3 regions of the Rhizobium sp. CG4 genome follow, and region 1 is predicted to be linked to each of the others. Evidence: predicted binding sites of a transcription regulator. Region 1 holds the regulator's gene; each other region holds the start of a gene.
What was found. Region 1 encodes PhoB, which activates phosphate uptake and scavenging genes when phosphate is short. Its sites were predicted from a motif close to TGTCATNNANCTGTCAT; they were not measured.

Region 1 (2,267 bases):
GTGCCAACAGACGGGAATGGTTGAGTCATTATCGTAATTTCAGTCTGTTCCGATGCCGGAGCCACAACACGGGAAGAGCTTCACAAGGCAGTTTCCGTTTTGCTGTTCCAGCCTCGCTGCCCCCATTGCCAAAATAACGGGCGCTGTAACCGAAAAGCTGTCTTAGCATCACGAGAGGCAGAGGCGGAAGCCCCCTTTTTGCCTAAAGATATGATTTATTCTGTTACAACCAGAGATTCCTGTATCGATACAGGCCAGCCTTATTTAAGGCTCTGATATGTGAGGGAATTGGTGCCACGCAAAACCAGCATCTTGGCAAATCAGGCAAAACGCAGAATCCGCATAAAACAAGGGCTTAGAGGCTGTGCAAAACCATGCGCGGAAATTTTCACGTAAAAATACTATTTATTTTCAATTAGTTGAATCGCCAATCCGTATGACTGAAAACAATTTGTCATAAAAAATAAAAAAGTCCGTTGACATAGAGCGCTGCTCGCCGTACATCGCTCTCCGTCGCCCAGATGGCGGAATTGGTAGACGCGCCAGCTTCAGGTGCTGGTACTCGCAAGGGTGTGGAGGTTCGAGTCCTCTTCTGGGCACCAATTTCTTGATTTAGTTATCTAAATCAGCCTGCAAAAAAGCTCCGGTCTCCGGAGCTTTTTTGCGTTTAGGGCCTTAATTACTCCTCACAGCCTGTCCGAAAATGATAGATTTCGACCAGTTCGAGCACGCAGTTTTACTCGTCGGATTGGGCGTGTCTGAAACCGCAAGTTTTCAGGCCAATTTTGCCCCAAAGCGGGGATGCCAAGTCCTCATATCGAAGGACGGTAGCAGCGATGAGTTGCAAGCTCATGGGTAGTGAAAGCTCTCCCAAAAACAAAAAGCGCGACTATGAGCCGCGCCTTTGATGTTTTTATATGATGAAAAGCCGGATCAGGCTTCCATCGAATAACCCGCACCACGAACTGTGCGAATGACATCCTGCATATTGGAGAAGTTTAGCGCCTTGCGCAGACGTCCGACATGCACGTCGACAGTACGCTCGTCGACGTAGATATCATGCCCCCAGACACCGTCGAGCAGCTGCGAACGTGAGAACACGCGTCCCGGTGAGGACATCAGGAACTCCAGCAGGCGGAACTCGGTTGGCCCAAGGCGCACTTCACGGCTTTTACGGTGAACGCGGTGCGTTTCACGATCAAGCTCGATATCACCGCATTTCAGCACCGAAGACAGCACCTCGGGCTTCGCACGGCGCAGCATGGCTTTCACACGTGCCATCAATTCTGGCGTGGAGAACGGCTTGACGACATAGTCATCCGCTCCGGTGGCGAGACCGCGAACGCGTTCACTTTCTTCACCACGCGCCGTCAGCATGATAATCGGCAGGCGTTCTGTTTCAGGCCGCATTCTGAGGCGCCGGCACAGTTCGATGCCGGAAACACCCGGCAGCATCCAGTCCAGCAACAGAAGGTCAGGAACCCGTTCCTGCAAACGAATTTCTGCTTCGTCTCCACGGGTGATCGTGTCGACTTCGTAGCCTTCGGCTTCTAGATTGTAACGCAGCAGAACGCTCAGGGCTTCTTCATCTTCTACGACTGCGATCTTCGGCAACATGGCTGTACTCCGCTCAAGTCCGTCTATCTATTATTCGGTTACAGCACCGAGCGTGTTGGAGCTGTCGTCCTTCGGACGATCACCTTCAAGCTGGCTGCCTGTTGCCATGTAATAGATGGTTTCGGCGATATTGGTTGCGTGGTCACCGATACGTTCGATGTTCTTGGCGCAGAACAGCAAATGCGTGCAGGTGGTGATGTTGCGCGGATCTTCCATCATGTATGTCAGCAGTTCGCGGAACAGCGAGGTATACATAGCGTCGATTTCTTCATCACGCTCACGGATGGCATTGGCCTTCTCGGCAGAACGCGTTGCGTAAACATCAAGCACTTCCTTGAGCTGAACCAGTGCCAGCTCGGACAGGTGCTCCAAGCCGCGTGCCAGCTTGCGTGGTACGCCCGTGCCCTGAACAGCGATTACGCGCTTGGCAGTGTTCTTGCCAAGGTCGCCAACGCGCTCCAGGTCGCTTGCAATACGCAGGGAACCGATGATTTCGCGCAGGTCGGCCGCCATTGGCTGACGCTTGGCAATGGTCACAATTGCCTTGTCACCAATTTCGCGTTCCGCGTGGTCAAGTACGACGTCTTCTGAAATGACCTTCTGGGCCAAAGCCGCATCGGAGTTGACCAATGCGCGAACTGCATCCGCGC
Region 2 (2,267 bases), on a different contig from region 1:
TCAACAGCGCGAAAATCAGCGGTTCTGATTCCACAGCCATTGATGAATGTTTTTTCGACCAGACGATCCTGCGAAACGCTGAGTGCCTTCGGCGGCGGGTAAACCGCAACCGTCCGCGCCAGCTCTTCAGCGGCACCGACCGGCACGTTTTCGAATTCATAGGTGACGATATCGCAAAGCGAAGCGAGTTCCGCCAGCGCTGCGGCATCATCATACGCCGCTACGATCTGGCGGTTGCAAACCTGCGCCGCCGGACAATCGGCCTGTGGTTCAAGAACAATGGTTTTAAAGTTCAAACGGGCAGCAGCCATGGCCAGCATACGGCCAAGCTGGCCACCGCCAATAATGCCGATGGTCAAAATATTCATTGAGGATTATCCATCGGGTACTCAGCAACCGAGGCGGTCTGGCGGGCACGCCATGCATCCAGCCGGTCTGCAAGATCTTCGTCAGACAGCGCCAGAACCGCAGCTGCCAGCAGCGCAGCGTTGACTGCGCCGGCCTTGCCGATAGCCAGTGTGCCGACAGGAATGCCAGCGGGCATCTGAACGATCGAATAAAGGCTGTCCTGTCCCGACATGGTTTTGGACTGCACCGGAACGCCAAAAACCGGCAAAGAGGTCATTGCAGCGGCCATGCCCGGCAAATGTGCAGCACCACCGGCACCTGCAATAATTATCTTGAAGCCTTCATCACGTGCGCCTGTTGCAAAATTGAACAGCCGTTCAGGCGTGCGATGCGCAGAGATAATTCGCGCCTCATATTCAATATCCAGGGCATCCAGTGTGTCGGCAGCGTTCTTCATGGTCTCCCAATCCGACTGGCTGCCCATAATGATTGCGACTGGCGGCGTTTCTGTCGTCATGCTTACCGGCTCCCTGTCAGGCAATAATGTCGGGAATGATCTGGTCTTCGATCTGACTCATCTGATCCTTAACCACCAGTTTTTTCTTCTTCATCCGCTGAACACGCAAGGCATCGCAATTGGTCTGGATCATCGCATTGATGGCGACGTCGTAATCTTCATGTTCCTGCCGCAATCGCGCCAATGCCAATCTGATATCTGCCTGTGACTGATCGGGCATTTCTGCATCCCCACTCTATGATCCCGGCTTTGCCGGTGTTCTGACATTCGCTGACCTGCCTCTACCACCAAATGCCGGTAACGGGAAGTTATCCATTGCGACCAAATTGCCCAGATGTTGCCCTGATTTCGCCTTCGACAATCCTAACAATCCGTGTCACATTAGTTTCGTAAACCTGAAACTCCAGCAGTGGAGTGCTGGAAGTAGGTCACAAAAGAAGGAAGGACGTGCAGCATGACCATACAGGCTCATATCGCATCGCTCGAAAAGAAACACGGAGCTCTTGAGGACGAGCTCGAAAGTATTCTTGCTTCCCCGTCATCGAATGACCATGAGATTTCGGAACTAAAGCGACGCAAACTTCGCCTGAAGGATGAATTGCAAAAACTCAAAAAAGATACACGTCATTAAAAATATGCTTCCGCGGCGCCAATGAGCGACAGGAAGCTGAAGTGTAAGAAGAACTGGCCGTCTCGCAGGAGACGGCCAGTTTTTTATTGCCCGTTGAAGGACTCTTATTCCATGCCAAGGGCAGCCATGTAGGTCTGCAGAATGGATTCTTCTTCCAGACGCTCATTGGCGTCCTTCTTGCGAAGGCGGATAATGGTGCGGATGGCCTTGGTGTCGTAACCACGGCCCTTGGCTTCGCCCATCACGTCCTTGATGTCGCCCTGGATAGCCGCTTTTTCTTCTTCAAGGCGCTCGATACGCTCGATGAACTGGCGCAACTCGGCAGCGGCTACGGTTTCTGTTGTGCTGGTCTCATCCATCGTGAATTCCTTCATCTTGTCTGTTCTTGAGCCCGATCGGGCATGTTTCATCCGGCACATGTCAACGGAACGACGTCCAGAACATGGCACCAATTTTTTCCCGCTGTGAACTGCCGACTGGAAACGCCCGCGTCAAGCCTGTTCGACAGCGCGAACCTTCATTCCTTTGGCTTATTTATTTCAAATGCTGATTTTTGCGCATCTGACGCCTCATGCTGGTGCTGGTTTTTCCAGTCCTCGTAAGGCATGCCGTAGACGATTTCCCTGGCCTCGTCCTTGCTGATCTCGACACCGGCATCTGTTGCCGCATCGCGGTACCAGTTTGACAGGCAGTTACGGCAGAACCCGGCCAGGTTCATCATATCGATGTTTTGCACATCGGTTCTTTCACGCAGATGCTGAACGAGCCTGC
Region 3 (2,267 bases), on a different contig from region 1:
CTTTTCCATGGCAGGCATGTTTTCTTCCGAACGGAATTCTTCAAAACCGAAGGACTTGTAGACCTCCTTGCGGTTCCAGAACCATTCCTGGAACGGGTGCATGGCAATGGCCGAATAACCCTCAGCGCGGAAGAAGGTCGCCAGCGAAGGAACAGGCCCACGTATATATTGCTGGTATGGAATGCTGCCATAGGGCAGGAAGGCGTTGGAGAAGCCGGTCAGCGCTTCAAATTCCACATTGGCCGTCATGCCGCCAAATTCCGGCGAAAACACATTGCCGGACTGGGTGGCGCGAATGGTCGGCATCGGGTCTGGCGTCAGCGAGACGTTGGAGAGCTTGCGCGGGTCCCACAGCGACTCGTTCATGATGACGATAACGTCAGGCCTTTTGCTGTTGTTGATGGCAAAGGCCGAACCGTCTGCATAGATATCGGCAATATTGTCAGCATTATAGGTGTCTGGTGCCGAGACATTGGCCATCGGAATGTTGAAGGTAAAGGCCATGACAAAACCGTTATGGCGATAGTTTTCCTTCTGGTCCCACATCATCGGAATAATGTTCAGGCGATCGCGGATCCAGGAATATTGCGAATATTCCATCAGGGAACCAAGACCGGCCAAAACCGGAACGGCAAGCGCCAAGCGCCACAGACGGCCGGTGAGTGGCAGCGCAGGCGACGCCTTGTAGATGAAGCGGGCTGCAAAAACGATGGCAACAATGGCAATGGCAAGACCGGCAAACACACCGACCGCCGCCAGCGGCCGTGCCTGCAACATGGCAGGCAGCAGCTGGAAAATCTGCCGGCCAAACAGCATGTCGGACGGGTAGAGCGGGTCAGAGAGGTAGAACTGCTTCTGGCTGGAAATGAGGGCCGGGATGAGCAGTGCCGGTACCGCAATGATAAACGACTGGTAGTGGCGGCCAAACAGCGCGTCGAGGGCAATCATCGCCAAAAAGACCGCAGCAACCGTGGTCATGCCGGGCCGGGCAGTCGAGGTTAAAAATGTGCCTACATCGGTCAGCGTGCCGCGGGCAATCCATTCCAGGAGAACGACCAGAAGCAGCGCGCCAAGCAGTGTATTCACCACGAAAACCGCTTCGCCCAGCAGCATCGTTATGCGCTTGATACTTCTTGTTGAAAGGGCAAAAGCAGCCCTCTCGGTTTCCTCGATCTCGGGAACCGATTTACTCAATGTCGTCACTCCGGCGGTATGGTCACAGAATCATGAAAAGATCTGTCGTCAATTTGTCATGTAACTGTCACATAAGTTTCATGAACGCGACATGAACTGTTGAAAATGCACAGTGTTTCGGGATGAAATTTACGTGACCTCGCCTGTGCTTCTCATCACTGATTGCGGAGTAAGACGCCACACGTTAAATGGTTATGTATGAGCGACTTACACACCACACCGAATACTCTTCGAATTGCTATCGGGCAGTTCAATCCAACGGTTGGCGACGTGGCGGGCAACCTCGCCAAGGCGCGTGAGGCAAGGGCAGATGCGGCCAGCCAGGGTGCTGACCTTCTGCTTCTGACCGAGCTGTTTATTTCAGGTTATCCGCCGGAAGATCTGGTTTTGAAGCCGGCGTTTCTCAATGCCTGCCTGAAGGCGGTTGAAGATCTGGCGGCAGACACCGCCGATGGCGGTCCCGGCGTCATTGTCGGTTTCCCAAGACAGGGTGAACTTGGCCGCCACAACTCGGTCGCCGTGTTGGACGGCGGCAAGATCTTGATGCTGCGCGATAAGATCGACCTGCCGAACTACGGCGAGTTTGACGAAAAGCGTGTATTCGTGGCCGGCGAAATGCCCGGTCCCGTGAATTTCCGTGGTGTCAGGCTCGGTATCCCGATTTGCGAAGAAATCTGGAACGACATGGGCGTGTGCGAAACGCTGGCGGAAACCGGTGCCGAATTGCTGCTGGTGCCCAACGGTTCGCCCTACTATCGCGGCAAGGTGGAAGTGCGCCATCAGGTGGCGCTACGTCAGGTTATCGAAACCAATCTGCCGCTGATTTTTGCAAACCAGCTTGGTGGGCAGGACGAACTGGTATTCGACGGCGCAAGTTTTGCGCTGAATGCCGACAAGAGCCTGGCATTTCAGATGAGCCAGTTTGAGGCGACACTTGCCGTCACCGACTGGAAGCGCACTGAAAACGGCTGGTACTGCCACAGCGGCCCGATGTCGAAAATCCCCGAGGGCGAGGAAGCGGATTACCGCGCCTGCCTGCTGGGCTTCCGCGACTACGTCAACAAGAACGGCTT

Region 2: HGO37_RS03955 (YdcH family protein) is a predicted target of PhoB. The motif match lies at 1,240-1,256, and genes of this name have one in related genera.
Region 3: HGO37_RS06535 (LTA synthase family protein) is a predicted target of PhoB. The motif match lies at 1,249-1,265, and genes of this name have one in related genera.

What each region holds. Positions count from the first base shown of each region.
Region 1 covers NZ_JABAEG010000003.1:126,998-129,264, reverse strand. The annotation lists tRNA gene HGO37_RS10860 (tRNA-Leu) at 516-602, shown strand; gene phoB (phosphate regulon transcriptional regulator PhoB) at 934-1,617, opposite strand; gene phoU (phosphate signaling complex protein PhoU) at 1,648-2,267, opposite strand, start outside.
Region 2 covers NZ_JABAEG010000001.1:821,671-823,937, forward strand. The annotation lists gene HGO37_RS03940 (5-(carboxyamino)imidazole ribonucleotide synthase) at 1-368, opposite strand, end outside; gene purE (5-(carboxyamino)imidazole ribonucleotide mutase) at 365-865, opposite strand; gene HGO37_RS03950 (YdcH family protein) at 882-1,085, opposite strand; gene HGO37_RS03955 (YdcH family protein) at 1,320-1,496, shown strand; gene HGO37_RS03960 (DUF2312 domain-containing protein) at 1,601-1,855, opposite strand; gene HGO37_RS03965 (DUF1244 domain-containing protein) at 2,014-2,267, opposite strand, start outside.
Region 3 covers NZ_JABAEG010000002.1:290,905-293,171, reverse strand. The annotation lists gene HGO37_RS06535 (LTA synthase family protein) at 1-1,194, opposite strand, end outside; gene HGO37_RS06530 (NAD+ synthase) at 1,393-2,267, shown strand, end outside.